3 regions of the Vibrio sp. 378 genome follow, and region 3 is predicted to be linked to each of the others. Evidence: predicted binding sites of a transcription regulator. Region 3 holds the regulator's gene; each other region holds the start of a gene.
The links. Region 3 encodes CRP, which controls carbon source genes, mostly activating them, when cyclic AMP is high. Its sites were predicted from a motif close to TGTGANNNNNNTCACA; they were not measured.
Positions count from the first base shown of each region.

Region 1: the regulator CRP is predicted to act here: its motif matches at 1,886-1,901, upstream of cdd (cytidine deaminase).
Region 2: the regulator CRP is predicted to act here: its motif matches at 2,276-2,291, upstream of R7Q48_RS12725 (CTP synthase).

Region 1 is NZ_JAWOUO010000004.1:357,086-363,130, reverse strand. Features, by position in the region: gene sbcB (exodeoxyribonuclease I) at 1-465, shown strand, start outside; gene R7Q48_RS10385 (CidA/LrgA family protein) at 521-895, shown strand; gene R7Q48_RS10380 (LrgB family protein) at 897-1,574, shown strand; gene cdd (cytidine deaminase) at 2,006-2,893, shown strand; gene purT (formate-dependent phosphoribosylglycinamide formyltransferase) at 3,037-4,212, shown strand; gene R7Q48_RS10365 (thiopurine S-methyltransferase) at 4,285-4,935, opposite strand; gene R7Q48_RS10360 (phosphoribosylglycinamide formyltransferase) at 5,251-6,030, shown strand.
Region 2 is NZ_JAWOUO010000006.1:60,610-66,654, forward strand. Features, by position in the region: gene relA (GTP diphosphokinase) at 1-1,002, shown strand, start outside; gene mazG (nucleoside triphosphate pyrophosphohydrolase) at 1,367-2,170, shown strand; gene R7Q48_RS12725 (CTP synthase) at 2,376-4,016, shown strand; gene eno (phosphopyruvate hydratase) at 4,095-5,396, shown strand; gene ftsB (cell division protein FtsB) at 5,822-6,045, shown strand, end outside.
Region 3 is NZ_JAWOUO010000020.1:28,386-34,430, reverse strand. Features, by position in the region: gene R7Q48_RS22055 (TIGR02444 family protein) at 1-97, shown strand, start outside; gene R7Q48_RS22050 (hydrolase) at 185-1,192, shown strand; gene R7Q48_RS22045 (YheU family protein) at 1,226-1,438, shown strand; gene R7Q48_RS22040 (phosphoribulokinase) at 1,564-2,433, shown strand; gene crp (cAMP-activated global transcriptional regulator CRP) at 2,674-3,306, shown strand; gene R7Q48_RS22030 (DUF1338 domain-containing protein) at 3,443-4,234, opposite strand; gene astD (succinylglutamate-semialdehyde dehydrogenase) at 4,483-5,940, opposite strand; gene astA (arginine N-succinyltransferase) at 5,969-6,045, opposite strand, start outside.

The sequences.
Region 1 (6,045 bases), on a different contig from region 3:
TCTATTGGCATTGATCGCCAACAATGTCTCGCCAATCTCGCTTTGTTGCGCCAACATCCTGAAATTAGAGAAAAGCTGATTAGCCTCTTTTCAGTCGAGCGCAAATTCGATAAAAGTGATGACGTCGATACACAACTTTACGACGGGTTCTTTTCTCCAGCCGATCGCGCAGCTATGGATATCATTCGCGAAACCGATCCGAATAATCTTGCTGCATTAGACATTGAATTTGATGACAAGCGCATTAAACCTCTATTGTTCCGCTATCGTGCGCGTAACTTCCCAGGCACATTAAACGAGCAAGAACAAAGACGCTGGGCATTACACTGTCGAGAAGTGTTTGAAAGCCAAATTGAAGAGTACATGCTGAATTTAGAAAACTTAGTTCACGAACATGAAAGTGACGAAAAGAAGATTGCGATATTAAAATCCGTGTACCGTTATGTAGAGAGCTTAGCTTCTTAACTCCTCCTAATACAAGCGCACCTTATGGTGTGCTTGTTGTTTATATACTGTCAAAATGATTAAAGAACGATTCTTACAACTGATCCAACTGCTCATTTCAATCTTCCTCATCATGGGGGCACTTGGCATCGGAATTACCATTCAAAAGTTCACTGGCGTTTCCGTCCCAGGAAGTGTCATCGGTATGCTCGTACTGTTTTTCTCTATGACTCTTGGGCTTGTAAAGGTCGATTGGGTCAAACCGGGCGCCACGCTATTTATCCGCTACATGATTTTGTTGTTCGTTCCTATTAGCGTGGGATTAATGCAACATTTCGATATGCTACTCGCTAATGCCCTCCCTATCATTGCTAGCGCAGTTGGAGGCTCACTCATTGTACTAGTCAGCCTCGCTTGGCTGCTGGACTACTTGCTAAAGGAGAAGCACTGATATGTGGTTAGTTGTTACCATTGCGGTTTTTCTTGTCGCGCGCCAAATCGCAATCAAAGTGAATAATCCTCTAGCAAATCCTTTGCTGATCAGTATTGCAGTGCTCATTCCTTTGCTTACTTACTTAAATGTACCGTTTGAAACGTATTATGCGGATAACGAAGGGATCAGTTTTTTACTTCAACCAGCCGTAGTTGCTCTGGCTTACCCGCTATATGAACAACTACCACAGATTAAAGCAAACTGGCGAATCATCACTTTTGCTTGCACAGTAGGCAGTGTGATGTCGATGATGACAACCACCTTGATCGCAGTCGCTTTCAAAGCAGATATCAGTTTAATCGCAAGTCTAGTGGGTAAATCCGTCACTACGCCAATAGCAATGGAAATTTCGAGTCACCTCGGTGGTGAAGCTGCCGTTGCGGCGATCTTGGTTCTGATTGTTGGTTTATTGGGCGCGATTTTGGCATACCCAATTTACAACTTAATTGGAATTAAACACCCGATTGCACGTGGTCTGACAATGGGTACAGTCTCTCATGCCTTAGGCACCGCTACTTGTGCAGAGAAACAGCCCATAGATGCCGCGTTCTCATCACTCGCATTGGTTTTATGTGGGATCATAACTTCTATTTTGGCTCCAAGTTTTTTTGCTTTGGCGGTCTGGCTATATCAATAGTTAAGCGCTCTCGGTCTGCCCTCCTTCCGGCAGGCCGTAGCCTTTCCGTTTCTTACTTATCCCTTTTCAAAACCCTATCTTATCTATCAAACTCACCCAGTAATATCGTGAAGGGACTTGACTGAGATATACATTCATAGCATGAGCATTCTAGGTGCTACCACTCGCTCTAGATTACGTAGGTATAAAGTAGCGTAGCGGTAAAAGTCGCGTTAGTAACATACTCCTGCTCCTTGGTCATATGAATATATACTGATATGGTTAATTGTGAGACGGAGATAACGCTTCACACCTGTGCAATCGAATACATGTGTGAGCTCACTCTAATTATGTAACAGAATTATCAATTGCATTATTTATCGTGATCTAACGCACGGAACATTTCTATCTTTCACATAGAATAACTGTCCATGCAATAACAAGGATTCAACATGAAAAGTCGCATTGAACAGGCGCTAGCAGGCGCTCCAGAAGCACTTTCCAAACAACTTGCTCCTATCATCCAAGCTGATGATTTTGATGCTACGCTTTCAGTTCAACAATTTGAGCAGTTGCTTTCAGCTACCGGTCTATCAGACAAAGAGCTTCGTGTTGCGCTACTTCCTTTTGCCGCAGCGTACTCCTATGCTCCCCTTTCTGACTTTTATGTCGGCGCTATCGTTCGTGGTCTTTCAGGTCGCCTTTACTTCGGTGCCAACATGGAATTCTTTGGTGTACAGTTGGGTCAAACGGTTCACGCAGAGCAGTCTGCGATTAGCCATGCTTGGATGAAAGGCGAACGTGGTGTTAAGGATATCACTATCAACTTCAGCCCATGTGGTCACTGCCGCCAGTTCATGAATGAGTTATCTACCGCAAACGAGCTTAAAATCCAGCTCCCAGAACGCGAAGAAAAGTCACTTCATGAATACCTGCCTGAAGCCTTTGGACCAAATGATCTCGGTATCGAGTCCGGCTTAATGGCAGAAGTTAAACACCAATTCTCATGTGATGATGAAGACGCACTCATCCAAACTGCAGTTGAAGCGATGAACATGAGCCACTCTCCATACACCAACAACTTGAGTGGTTTAGCATTAGAGATGACTAGCGGTCGTGTATTCCAAGGCGCTTATGCAGAAAATGCAGCGTTTAATCCTAGCTTGCCACCGCTACAAGTTGCGCTAATCCAAGTTTTACTTGCGGGTGAAACCTTTGACAGCATCAAAGCCGCTGCATTGGTAGAGAACTCAGAAGGTAAGATCAGTCATTTAGCCGATACGCAATCAACGTTGGAAGCGTTGAATCCAGATATTCCGCTTAGTTTTGTCAACGTATAAACGACAAATTCAACAAAAAGCTCTACAACATGTAGAGCTTTTTTATTACCTAAAAACCAAAAGCAAACGTTTGCTTTGTCATAAAACTTCAGTATGATCTCCTGCAATTTCTGTCTCATCACTCTATTTTGTAAGGGAACACTATGTTTGGCACTGCAACTAGCGCAAATGCTACCCGTGTATTACTTTTAGGCTCTGGCGAACTCGGTAAAGAAGTCGCCATTGAATGCCAGAGACTTGGTTTAGAAGTGATTGCTTGTGATCGCTATGCCAATGCTCCAGCGATGCAAGTCGCTCACCGTAGTTATGTTATCGACATGTTAGATGGGAACGCCTTAGAAGAAGTTATTACGAAGGAACAACCTACTTACGTCGTACCAGAAATTGAAGCCATCGCAACCGGCAAACTGGTAGAGCTTGAAGAAAAAGGACTGAATGTTGTTCCAACCGCTAAGGCAACCAGGCTAACAATGAATCGTGAAGGTATCCGACGTTTGGCAGCAGAAGAACTGGAATTGACGACTTCACCTTATCGTTTTGCAGATAACTTTGAAGACTTCAAAGCCGCGGTTGAACATGTGGGTATTCCGTGCGTGGTGAAGCCAGTGATGAGCTCTTCCGGTAAAGGGCAAAGTGTTATCAAGACCGAAGACGACGTTACAAAAGCATGGGATTACGCTCAGGAAGGCGGACGTACGGGTGCAGGTCGCGTTATCGTGGAAGGTTTTATCGACTTCGATTACGAAATCACTTTATTGACCATCAGAGCCGTTGACGGTGTGCATTTCTGTGCTCCAATTGGTCATCGTCAGGAAGATGGCGACTACCGCGAATCATGGCAACCGCAAGCTATGTCAGAAAACGCAGTAAAAGCAGCTGAATACACGGCTGAGAAAGTGGTAAACGCGCTCGGTGGCTACGGCATCTTTGGTGTAGAGCTGTTTGTCAAAGGCGATAAAGTCATTTTCAATGAGGTCTCTCCTCGCCCTCACGATACGGGTATGGTTACAATGATTTCGCAGGAAATGTCTGAGTTTGCTCTCCACGTGCGCGCGTTTACCGGAATGCCAATTAATAATATTGTGCAATATGGCCCATCTGCGTCTGCTGTTATTCTTGGACAAGGAACTTCCACAAACATTCGCTTTGAAAACCTAAGCAAAGCTTTAGCTCAACCTCAAACACAAGTTCGTCTATTCGGTAAGCCAGAAATCGATGGCCGCCGCCGTTTAGGTGTTGTCCTTACGCGACGAAAAACCACCGAAGAAGCCGTTCAAGATGCTGTTGAAAGTGCTTCAAAAGTGAATATCATTTATTAAATACGAACCACTCATACAAAAATAGCGCAGCTCAAATTGCTGCGCTATTTCGTGTTCCAAACCGAAGAGAGCCTATTCACTCTCGATTAAGTACACTTCTTCAGAGAAGCGACTTAAGCCTTTTTTCACAATTTTAGGATGATTCTCGTCAGCTTCATCTACGTTCAAACAAGTAACTTTGTAACCTGAAAATAACTGCTCAATCTCTTCGACCGGCACGCTAAATGGAGGCCCCGCCATCTCTTCTTGAGGATAGTTGAGTGTAACAAGCAAAATACGACCGCCTGGGTTCAGCAGTTGCTTGAGACGCTCTACATACTCCTCTCGCATATCTTGCGGTAAAGCAACCAACGCGGCGCGATCATAAATGATATCGGCTTGAGATAGTGGTGCAGTGAAAAAGTCCCCAGTATAAATAGAGAGCTCATCAAATTGATAAAGCTCGTGCTTGCCATTAAGAGGCGTTACCGTTGGCGTGTAAAAATGTTCAGCAAAAAAGGCACGCACAGCAATATGGCTTAGCTCAACACCTTCAACCGAATCATGCTTCATCGCTAGCCAAATCAAGTCTTCTGACTTTCCACATAAAGGAACTAACACTTTATCTTCACGCTTTGGATTAGTGTGTTTCCAATATACTGGTAATAGCGGGTTTACATCTTCCAAGTGAAATCCGATCTGATTGCTGGCCCATTTGTTATGCCAAAATTCTTGGTCTCTCATTTTACTTTCTACTTGTCGGCTGTTTTCATTTTGAGAGGTAAGACTAACGTTTTTTTTCAATTTGTCTATGCCGTTCATCTTTGGTTAATACTGCGGTGATAGGATGTAATCGGTCTCATAGGAGACGCGCCTCTATCTGATAATCAGAATAAAGAAAAGAGAAATGGTGATCTAACGCACGATTCTACTTCAAGATAAAACTGAAACCTTGGAATCTTTCGTAATGGCCCCATTTATAAGTTAGTACCTGATTTGCCGAACTTAGCGACCTTTATGTTCCCTATTTTCTAAGTACAAGCAAGTTAAGGAGAGTGAATGAGCTTATTTCTTCGTACTACAGCATTGATGCTTTTGGTACTTAGCCGTGCACCGGCATTTGCCGCACTTCCAATTACCCCTGCGCCTAGTGGCGAACAAAATCGTTCAACCAGCCAAAACGAAGTTTGTTCGAAACTTTTTAAACACAGCCTTAGCGGTTTATATGGCATTCAGTCAATCGACACCACACCAACTCAGCCATATTCTGACTTCGACATTCTTTACAGCAAAGCTCACCAAGCGCAATTTGAACTTGAAACTATCTGTAAAAGTACCGCACTTCTTAATGATGCTCAGCCATACTTCGCAGGCGTGAAATCCAAACAACGAGCAGAAGAAAAGATAGCTTTAGAGTTAGATGGGAAAGTTGAACGTATTACTGACCTAGCACGTGCAACGATTGTAGCTGAAGACGTCGCGAGTTTAGTCTCCATTTATGAAACGTTAGAGCGTGAAACAACGATTGTGAAAGTAAAAAATCGATTCAAAAAACCTGGCCCTTCAGGATATAGAGACTTGAACTTGCTCGTTCGTTTACCAAAAACAAACCTAGTAGCCGAAGTTCAACTGCACTTGAAAGCAATCGCAGATGTAAAAAGCGGTCCCGAACACGACCTATACGAAAAAATCCAGAAACTAGAACGTCAAGCGATGTTGGAAAAACGTGAGCTAAGCGAAATAGAGCTTGCCTCTATTCGCAACATGCGTACACAGTCTAAGAACATGTACCAACAAGCATGGCAACCATACTTAACAACGCATCTAGAAGCGGCGTAACCGATATCATTAAGC
Region 2 (6,045 bases), on a different contig from region 3:
CCACGTGGTGATGTTGTCGATTTGCCAATGGGGGCAACGCCGCTAGATTTTGCCTATCACATTCACTCCGAAGTGGGACACCGTTGTATCGGTGCCAAAGTCGGAGGTCGTATTGTGCCGTTCACGCATAAATTACATATGGGTGACCAAGTCGAGATTATCACTCAGAAAGAACCTAACCCATCACGTGACTGGTTAAACCCATCATTAGGCTTCGTTCATTCTGGTCGTGCGCGTGCCAAAATTAACGCCTGGTTCCGAAAACAAAGCCGTGAGAAGAACCTTGAAGCAGGTCGTGAAATCCTTGAGCATGAGTTAGCCAAAATTGGCGCAACGTTAAAAGATGCAGAGCATTACGCCCTCAAGCGGTTTAACGTCAAAACACCAGATGAATTGTATGTTGGTGTAGGTAGCGGTGATTTGCGCATCAACCAAATCATTAACCATATTAACGCGTTAGTTAACAAGCCAACGGCAGAGGAAGAAGACCAGCAAGCACTGGAAAAACTGCAAGAAGCTGAGCATAAATCACCCGCGCAAAGCCGACCGAAAAAAGACGCAGTTGTAGTAGAAGGCGTCGATAACCTAATGACACATCTAGCACGTTGCTGTCAGCCAATTCCAGGTGACGATATCTCTGGTTACATAACGCAAGGTCGTGGGATTTCAGTACACCGTAGTGACTGTGAACAGCTAGAAGAACTGCGCCATCATGCGCCAGAGCGCATCATCGATACAGTCTGGGGCAGCGGCTTTGTGGGGTCATACATCCTCACCGTGCGTGTTGAAGCGATGGAGCGAGGTGGTCTACTCAAAGACATTACGACACTGTTCGCCAACGAAAAGATCAAAGTGACCAGTATGAAGAACCGAGTCGACTACAGACGTCAACTTGCCATCATGGACTTTGACCTAGAAGTCACCAATATTGAGGTGCTTTCGCGGGTTTCGAAGCGTGTGGAACAGATCAAGGATGTCATGACGGTGAAACGCCTCGGCTAAAACTCTCGTCATAGTTATCGTTGTAGCGTTGTTGACTGCACGCACTCCGGAGTGCCGGCCCAGGCTCATCACATGGTGAACCATGCTCAGGAGTCTCGTTTGTTTGTCGCCTAGCTACAACTTCAACTATTTACAGAGTTACACTTGCGTCATATTTGGCTTTTTATCTGCGTTAGCTGCACTTATTCCGACGTGCCGGCTCAGGGGCATCACATAGTAGGCTATGCTCAGGAGTCGCGAAAACTTGTTGCCTTGTCAAAGTAACAATTACTTAGTGAAAGCTGCTGAGAAAATATAATGTAGAAGGTGAGTGGTTTTGGCTGCTCACCTTTTTCTTTAATAGAAAGGTTTAAAGGAACAAAAAATGAGTCATCCAATTGAACAGTTAGAACAAATCATGGCGAAGCTGCGTGACCCCGAAAACGGTTGCCCTTGGGACTTAAAACAAACCTTTGACACCATCGTTCCGCATACAATAGAAGAAACCTACGAGGTGGTGGACGCGATTCAAAATCGAGATTGGCTCAATCTAAAAGAAGAGCTAGGGGATTTGTTGTTTCAGGTGATTTTTTACAGTCAGCTAGCGAAAGAGCAAGAGCTGTTCGACTTTTCGGATGTCGTCGAAACCGTGAACGAAAAACTGACTCGTCGCCACCCGCATGTTTTTTCAGATGTTGAGTTTGAATCTGACGAGGAAATTAACGCGAACTGGGAAGCGGAAAAAGCAAAAGAAAAAGCCCTAGTAGGCAAAGCGGAAGAAAGTATCCTAGACTCAATACCAAACTCTTTACCGGCACTTTCTCGTGCTACAAAAATTCAGAAAAAATGTGCAAAATTTGGGTTTGATTGGGATTCACTTGGCCCGGTTGTCGATAAAGTACGAGAAGAAATTGACGAAGTCATGGAAGAGGCACTGCAAGTTCAGCCCGATGAAGAGAAAGTTGAGTTGGAGCTCGGTGATTTGCTATTTGCGACTGTCAATTTGGCTCGCCACCTTAATAAAAACCCAGAAGTCGCACTAGGAAAAGCAAACGTAAAGTTTGCGCGACGTTTTAAACAAGTTGAAGGCAAGGTCCAGCAGTCAGGCAAAGTACTTACAGATTGTTCTTTATCAGAACTTGACCATTTTTGGGATGAAGTAAAACAAGAAGAATCGAGGCAGAGGTAAACTGGCAGAATACATAATATAAGGTCAGCTTGTTTGGTTACACGAAAACGGACTTTGGTTTGTCTTTGCTCACTTTGATTTGAAGCAAAAAATAAAAAATTACGGTGTGATAGATTTCACGTTGTGGCGGTAAGGAGCTTCTGGTATATTTATCTCCCGTCCAGAAGCACTCCATTTCCCTCATTCAACCAATTTCAGGTTAAACATGACGACAAATTACATTTTTGTTACTGGCGGGGTTGTATCCTCTCTAGGTAAAGGTATTGCAGCAGCATCTCTTGCGGCTATTCTAGAAGCTCGTGGTCTTAAAGTGACTATGATGAAGCTTGACCCTTACATCAACGTTGACCCGGGCACAATGAGCCCTACTCAGCACGGTGAAGTGTTCGTTACAGAAGATGGCGCAGAGACTGACCTTGACCTTGGTCACTACGAGCGTTTCATCCGTACCAAGATGACCAAGCGTAACAACTTCACTGCAGGTCGTGTTTATGCCGACGTACTTCGTAAAGAACGTCGTGGTGACTACCTAGGCGCAACTATTCAAGTTATCCCTCATATCACTAACGCAATCAAAGATCGCGTTATTGCAGGTTCTGAAGGCCATGATGTGGCTATCGTTGAAGTTGGCGGTACTGTTGGTGATATCGAATCACTACCATTTATGGAAGCGATTCGTCAGCTAGCTGTTGAGCTAGGCCGTGAGCGCGCAATGTTCATGCACCTAACACTTGTTCCTTACCTAGCGGCAGCGGGCGAAGTGAAAACTAAGCCGACGCAACACTCTGTAAAAGAACTTCTATCTATCGGTATTCAGCCAGACATCCTAGTTTGCCGTAGCGATCGCGTTATTCCTGCGAATGAGCGTAAAAAAATCGCACTGTTCTGTAATGTTCCAGAAAAAGCAGTAATTTCAATGAAGGATGTAGACTCTATCTACAAGATCCCTCAGTTGATTAAATCTCAAGGGCTAGATGACCTTGTGTGTGCTCGCTTTGGTATTACTGCTCCTGAAGCAGACCTTTCTGAATGGGAACAGGTTATCTACGAAGAAGCAAATCCTACTGGTGAAGTAACCATCGGTATGGTTGGTAAATACATTGAATTACCAGATGCATACAAATCTGTGAACGAAGCGCTTAAACACGCTGGCTTGAAAAACCGTCTAAGCGTCACAATTAAGTATGTAGACTCACAAGATATCGAAACAAAAGGCGTTGAACTTCTAGAAGGTTTGGACGCGATCCTAGTACCAGGTGGCTTCGGCGATCGTGGTATTGAAGGCAAGATCCGTGCGGCTCAATATGCACGTGAAAATAACGTGCCTTACCTAGGTATTTGTTTGGGTATGCAAGTTGCACTAATCGAATACGCGCGTAACGTTGCGGGTATGGAAGGTGCACATTCAACAGAATTTAACAAAGAGACTAAGTACCCTGTGGTAGGTTTGATCACAGAGTGGGTAGACGAATCAGGTAGCGTAGAAGAGCGTACTGAAAAGTCTGACCTAGGCGGTACGATGCGTCTTGGTTCACAGCTGTGTCACCTAGAGAAAGGGACTAAAGCTCGTGAACTGTACGGTAGCGCGACGATCCATGAACGTCACCGTCACCGTTACGAAGTGAATAACGTGCTTCGTCCGCAAATCGAAAAAGCAGGCCTAAAAGTATCAGGTCTATCTGCGGACAAGAAGTTAGTGGAAATGATTGAGAACCCAGCTCACCCATGGTTTGTAGCGGCTCAGTTCCACCCAGAATTCACCTCGACTCCTCGCGATGGACATCCATTGTTTGCAGGTTTTGTTAAGGCTGCGGGCCAAAACGCACGCGGCGAATTTGAGAAGTAAAAGGATACGGGCGGCGGCGAAGGTTGTGCTGCTGCCCTTTAAGATTGACATTTATATTTGAAACGAGAGGAAACATTAATGTCTAAGATCGTTAAAGTTCTAGGTCGTGAAATCATCGACTCACGTGGTAACCCAACTGTAGAAGCTGAAGTACACCTAGAAGGCGGTTTCGTAGGTATGGCGGCAGCTCCATCTGGCGCATCTACTGGTTCTCGCGAAGCTCTTGAGCTACGTGACGGTGACAAAGCACGTTTCCTAGGTAAAGGTGTTCTTAAAGCAGTTGAAGCTGTAAACGGCCCAATCGCTGAAGCTCTAGTTGGCAAAGACGCTAAAGACCAAGCTGCAATCGACGCAGTAATGATCGAACTAGACGGCACTGAAAACAAATCTAAATTCGGTGCTAACGCTATCCTAGCTGTTTCTCTAGCAAACGCTAAAGCTGCTGCTGCTGCGAAAGGCATGCCTCTATACGAGCACATCGCTGAGCTAAACGGCACTGCAGGTCAGTTCTCTATGCCTCTACCAATGATGAACATCATCAACGGTGGCGAGCACGCAGACAACAACGTTGACATCCAAGAGTTCATGATCCAACCAGTTGGCGCTAAGACTCTTAAAGAAGGTCTACGTATCGGTGCAGAAGTATTCCACAACCTAGCTAAAGTTCTTAAGTCTAAAGGCTACAGCACTGCAGTTGGTGATGAAGGTGGTTTCGCTCCTAACCTTAAATCTAACGCTGAAGCTCTAGAAGTTATCGCAGAAGCTGTTGCAGCTGCTGGTTACGAACTAGGTAAAGACGTTACTCTAGCTATGGACTGTGCTGCATCTGAGTTCTTCGACAAAGAAGCTGGCATCTACAACATGAAAGGCGAAGGTAAAACTTTCACTTCTGAAGAGTTCAACCACTACCTAGCTGAGCTAGCTAACCAATTCCCAATCGTTTCTATCGAAGACGGTCTAGACGAGTCTGACTGGGATGGCTTCAAGCACCAAACTGAACTACTAGGTGACAAGCTTCAACTAGTAGGTGACGATCTATTCGTTACTAACACTAAGATCCTTGCTGAAGGTATCGAGAAAGGCGTAGCTAACTCTATCCTTATCAAGTTCAACCAAATCGGTTCTCTAACTGAGACTCTAGCTGCAATCAAGATGGCTAAAGACGCAGGTTACACAGCAGTAATCTCTCACCGTTCTGGCGAAACTGAAGATGCAACTATCGCTGACCTAGCGGTAGGTACAGCTGCAGGTCAAATCAAAACTGGTTCTATGAGCCGTTCTGACCGTGTTGCTAAGTACAACCAGCTAATCCGTATCGAGGAAGCTCTAGGTGAGCGCGCTCCTTTCAACGGTCTTAAAGAAGTTAAAGGTCAAGCTTAATTCTTCACTGAATTAGCTGCTTAACTTAAAGCTTTTAAAACACCCTGCTTTGGCGGGGTGTTTTTTTATATAACGGAAGCGCTAAGTCCATATTTCAAGTAAGCGATCTTAAAGAAGTTAAAGGTCAAGCTTAATTCTTAACTGAATTAACGGCTTAACTTAAAACTTTAAAAACACCCAGCTTTGGCGGGGTGTTTTTGTATCTGACATATGAGAACAGGCTTTGCTTTTTGATGTCTTTCGCTTACGTTCATTTGTGATTCCATAGAACGAGGAGAGAGTAGAGAAGTCTCTTTGTTTCATTTTGCTGCTTATTTCTTGTAAGGAGCGTGTGAGTCTCTCTTTCTCCCCTAGAGGCAACCTCGCATTTATGCTATATATGTCACCTTATCTAATTCCTTCCGGTACAGAATGTTAGCAGTGATATGCGAATCTTTGTTATAGCCCTTACGCTACTGTTTGGCTTGCTTCAATACACTCTATGGTTTGGTAAAAACGGAGTGTCTGACTACTACACAGTAAAAGATGAAATTGAAGTTCAGCAACAAGTGAACAGCAAGCTACAAGCTCGCAACAATGAAATGTTCGCTGAGATTGATGACTTAAGGCAAGGTCTTGATGCGATTGAAGAACGTGCGCGTCATGAGCT
Region 3 (6,045 bases):
ACTGACGTTGAGATACTGTCGTCAACTCGGTGGGGAGCATTTGCAGCAAGCCTTTGCTATTCCGGTGCCAAACATTCAACCACCAAAACGCCCATAAATCTGTAGAATACCTATAATCTTTATAAAGGATTATATTAATAAGTTCTTCAACGGACACCGAAGGACCGCATAAGAGCAGTTAGGTATGACACAATTTTTCGCAGCCGCCGGGATCAAAAACCCGCATCTCCAAACGCTTTTGCCGCGTTTTATTCGCAAAAAAGCGTTATTTACGCCGATTTGGCAAACCCTCGATACATCCGATGGCGACTTTCTCGATCTCGCGTGGAGCGAGGACCCAACCCAAGAGCCTGCACAAAAAAAGCCGATTTTTGTTTTATTTCATGGGTTAGAGGGGTGCTTCTATAGCCCTTATGCCAATGGGCTAATGAATGCATTTGCTCAATCTGGATGGCTGTCGGTGATGATGCATTTTCGTGGCTGCAGCGGTAAACCAAACAAAAAAGCACGAGCTTATCACTCGGGAGAAGTGATGGATGCTCGTTACTTCCTAGAGCACCTTGAACAACGTTTTCCTGATAATCCCAAAGTTGCAGTTGGTATTTCTCTTGGCGGTAACATGTTGGCGAATTATTTAGCCCAATATAAAGACCACCCTATTTTGAATGCAGCGACTATTATCTCAGCGCCTTTAGACCTAGCGGCGTGTGCGAACCGTATAGAACAAGGCTTTTCAAAAGTGTATCGCCGTTACCTGCTTTCTTCACTGAAACGTAACGCGTTACAAAAGCATCATCTACTGCATGGTGAGCTTGCGCTGTCCTACAACTCAATAAAACGTGTCACAAGATTGTATGAATTCGATGATTTGATCACGGCACCACTGCACGGTTTTAAAGACGCACAAGATTATTACGATCAATGTTCTGGCTTAAGTAAACTACAGCAAATCACGCTACCCACACTGATCATCCATGCCAAAGACGATCCGTTCATGACCGATGATGTGATACCGAAGTTTGTTTTGCCAGATAACATTGATTACCGTCTCTTTGAACACGGTGGCCATGTTGGCTTCCTAACAGGAACGGCGTTAAAACCTAAGTTTTGGTTGGAGGAAGCGCTGCCCGCGTATTACGAAAGTATCGCCGCAGATTACCTTTCTGCTGTATCCAAGCAACGAACGCAGTAAACTAGCCGCTCATCATAAAAGTTAGAGGTATTTATGATCATTCCATGGCAAGACATTGCGCCGGAAACATTGGAAAACTTAATTCGTGAATTCGTCTTACGCGAAGGAACGGATTACGGAACCGTTGAGGTTTCTTTGCAAGACAAAATTGATCAAGTTAAAGCTCAATTGGAAAAAGGTGAAGCGGTTATCGTGTTCTCTGAGCTACACGAAACCGTCGATATTCAACATAAAACAAAATTTTAGACCCTTCACATTTTACCGTATCCCACTCGATGACAAGGTATTGTTACGTGCTATAGTGGGATATCGACCGTGCAGTAGTAACTCTACTGCACATTACAGGTAAGTAATTTTCGACAAGGTTTGTCATGTCAGCTAAACACCCAATTATTGCGGTTACTGGTTCGTCCGGTGCCGGCACGACCACTACATCTGAAGCCTTCCGTAAAATGTTCAATATGATGAACGTTAAACCCGCATGGGTTGAAGGCGATAGCTTCCATCGCTTTACTCGCCCAGAAATGGACATCGAAATTCGCAAAGCCCGCGAGCAAGGTCGACACATTAGCTACTTTGGCCCACAAGCTAATGACTTCCCGGGATTAGAAGAGTTTTTCCGTAAGTTCGGGCATGATGGTACTGGCAGCGTGCGCCGTTATCTGCACACGTTTGACGAAGCGGTTCCCTACAATCAAATGCCAGGCACGTTTACACCGTGGCAAGACTTACCCGAAAACAGCGACGTGCTGTTTTATGAAGGGTTACATGGTGGCGTGGTCGATGGCGATGTTAATGTTGCTCAACATGTGGATTTCTTAATTGGCATGGTGCCGATTGTGAACTTAGAGTGGATCCAAAAATTCGTACGTGACACTCGCGATCGCGGCCATTCGCGTGAAGCGGTAATGGACTCAATCGTGCGATCCATGGACGATTACCTCAACTATATCACTCCGCAGTTTTCTCGTACTCACATCAACTTCCAGCGCGTACCGACCGTTGATACTTCCAACCCACTTAATGCAAAAGGCATCCCTAGTTTGGATGAGAGTTTTGTGGTGATTCGCCTACGCGGTATCAAGAATGTCGACTTCCCATATCTGCTGGCCATGATTGATGGCTCATTCATGTCACGCCACAACACGATTGTCGTACCCGGCGGTAAGATGAGCTTTGCAATGGAGCTCATAGTTCGGCCTATCCTACAACAGCTCATCGAAACAGGGAAAATTGGCTAAAAACCTGCCTGCGAAGATGTTTACTTTTCATACCGTGATCATGTGCACAGTTTTGCTTACAAAATCTCAATCATGGCACGATTAAAATCAAGAAATCGTTTTCGAAAAAGGATACTATTTCTTACCGAAACACAAGAGAGCTTGCAGCATATAAAAAGTGCTCTTATTCTAGTAGGCCTAATTCAGGCTTAGCTAAAATATGGATAGCGCAAGCGTACCCTGCAGAGGAAGTGAGATATTATGGTTCTAGGTAAACCTCAAACCGACCCAACATTAGAGTGGTTTCTTTCACACTGTCATATTCATAAGTACCCTTCAAAGAGCACGCTAATTCACGCGGGCGAAAAGGCAGAAACTTTGTACTACATCGTTAAAGGTTCTGTTGCGGTTCTTATCAAAGACGAAGAAGGTAAGGAGATGATCCTTTCTTACCTAAACCAAGGAGACTTTATTGGTGAACTTGGTCTATTCGAGGAAGACCAAGAGCGCACAGCTTGGGTTCGTGCTAAATCTCCTTGTGAAGTTGCTGAAATTTCTTTCAAGAAGTTCCGTCAGCTTATCCAAGTAAACCCAGACATCCTAATGCGTCTTTCTGCGCAGATGGCTCGTCGTCTTCAAGTAACTAGCCAAAAAGTGGGTGACCTGGCGTTCCTAGACGTAACTGGTCGTATCGCTCAGACGCTTCTGAACCTTGCAAAACAACCAGACGCAATGACTCACCCAGACGGCATGCAAATAAAGATCACTCGTCAAGAAATCGGTCAAATTGTTGGCTGTTCTCGTGAGACAGTAGGTCGTATCTTGAAGATGCTAGAAGAGCAGAACCTAATCTCTGCTCACGGTAAAACCATCGTGGTTTACGGTACTCGTTAATCTCGAACTAGAGTGACACGAACAAAATTATAAAAGCCACCAATGGCAACATTGGTGGCTTTTTATTTGCTCATGACCAAATGAGATAGGGTGCAGCGAACACTAATGAGTAAGCTTAACAGGTTAACCCTAAAACTTAGCCATTCGTACTTTCAAAGATTTTGTCAGCTGAAGCAGCCACGAAACCTGGGTACAAATCACCATTTTCCATCGGATAGCGCTTAGCAAATTCATAAAACCCGCCAGGGATAATTTCAGTGCCTTCGCTAAAACGAACCGCTACTTTATCTGCCATGGTCGATGACTGCTCTAGCAACACCTCAGGAGTGCCCTTCACTTCACCACCATTTTCATTAATGGTAAACCCAGCGGTACGCAGATGATTGTTTACCTGCTTCACTTCTTCATATTCATTGAGCTGGTTAACGCTCACCGTGAAGTGGTTTGCTCCGTAACCATGCGCCGCAAGCCAAGATGCGTACTCACTTTCTTTAGCCAACGTTTGGTAATCAGCAAAGCTTAAATCCCACAAGCGTCCACCATGTAAGAATGCGCTATCGTTCAGCTTGTCAGCATCGACTTGTGCCACCAAATTTTTCACAATCTCTTGTAGCTCAGGCGAGCACTCTTCAACTTTTAGCTCACTAATAAATACTTTAGGTTGCTTCGGATCTGGGTGCTCATAGTGCTTAGCAACCAGCTTTTTGCTTTCGAAAACGTAATCACCACACGCCTTGTAACCAATAGCTACAAATGGCTTAGCTAGAGTTTCAATACCAAGAGGCGCGATATTGAAGGTACGTAAAGCTATATGATCATTAATCAGAGGCTCATCTTCTTGAAGCAGCTGATGCACTTTAGCAGCCGAAGGGCAAAGACGTTGAATGTAATCTTGCCATAGCGATTCAAATAACACATCGGGCGTCATAACGACTCCTTGTTACGAGATGTAGAGTTTAAAGGTAAGCGGAAGTTGGCTGCTCGTTCACAACAAGAGTTGTCCAGAATAATGAACGAGCAACCATCAACCTGTGACGGTAAATGCCAGTCAGTCAACACGCTTTTCCGAGTCTTTGCTCACTTTTCGTGTTCTGCCAACGATCACTACAACCCATACCTAAATGATGCGCCGGCAAGGTGAGCCGCAATGCATAGTTGCGACTCTATAATAAAAACTTATAGCGCTACACCTGGACTCAATGTTGCAGGCAAGACAGTTTCTTGACCTTCCATTGATGCCATTGGGTACGCACAGTAATCTGCTGCGTAGTAAGCGCTTGGGCGCAAGTTACCCGACGCCCCCGGACCACCAAATGGCGCATCACCGCTTGCACCAGTGAGCTGGCGGTTACGGTTCACGATACCTGCACGAATGTGGTCAACGAAGTATTCCCACTCTTGGTCGTCGGTTGAAACCAAACCAGCAGATAAGCCAAAGCGCGTATCGTTTGCTAGCGCCACGGCTTTATCTAATCCTTCGTAGCGCACCACTTGCAGAAGTGGGCCGAAGTATTCTTCATCTGGTAACTCAGCAATGTTCGTTACATCAATGATGCCAGGAGAAACAAACGCCGCCTCTCCTGCTTTCGCTTCAATCAAGCTTTCACCGCCAAGAGACTGTAGATTAGCTTGTGCGTCAAGAATAAACTTGGCTGCCGCGACCGAAATTTGCGGTCCCATAAATGGCGCAGGTTCTGCAAATGGTTGGTCTACGCGAATATTGCGTGTCGCTTCAACGAGTTTGGTGATAAGCGCATCGCCTTTTTCACCCAATGGCACATACAAACGACGAGCACACGTACAACGCTGCCCAGCACTGATAAACGCTGACTGGATGATGGTGTAAACCGTGGCATCCAAATCACCATATTTATCAGAGATCACCATCGGGTTATTACCACCCATTTCTAGTGCGAGCATCTTGCCCGGTTGACCCGCAAATTGACGGTGTAATACATGCCCCGTATTTGCGCTACCCGTAAACAGTACGCCATCGATGCCTTTTGCGTCAGCGAGCGCGATACCAGTTTCTTTCGCGCCTTGAACAAGGTTAATCACGCCTTTCGGCAGACCGGCTTCTTCCCATAGCTTCATTGCCAATTCACCCGTCCATGGCGTTTGCTCAGACGGTTTGAAGACTACCGTGTTACCAGCCAGTAGCGCAGGCACAATGTGACCATTTGGTAGGTGGCCTGGGAAGTTGTAAGGACCAAACACCGCCATCACGCCCAATGGGCGGTGGCGCAATACGATTTGGTTGCCTGCTGCTTCACGGCTCGCCTCACCAGTGCGGTCATGATAAGCGCGAATCGAAATGGCAATTTTACCTGCCATTGCCGCTGCTTCAGTGCGCGTTTCCCAAATTGGCTTACCAGTTTCTTTGGCAATGACTTCGGCGATTTTTTCGCTGTTCTCTTTTACTTTCTCCGCAAAAGCCAACACGATTGCCTCACGCTCTGAAAATGGGCGCTTTTTCCAGTCAATAAACGCTTCACGCGCTGCAGATACCGCCTGGTTCACCTGCTCTGCCGTTGCACCTTTGCCTTGCCAGATCACTTCTTGGTTGTACGGCGACAGAGACGTAAATGCTTCACCCTGACCTTGTACCCATTCACCTGCAATCCAATGTGTCATTGTTTCTATCCTTAAATTCTGTCGTCTGTTACTGCGGAAGAAGGCGAACGAAATCCCCTTCTTCAACCGAAAGTGCATCCGCAACGTCTGGTGCGATCATTACGC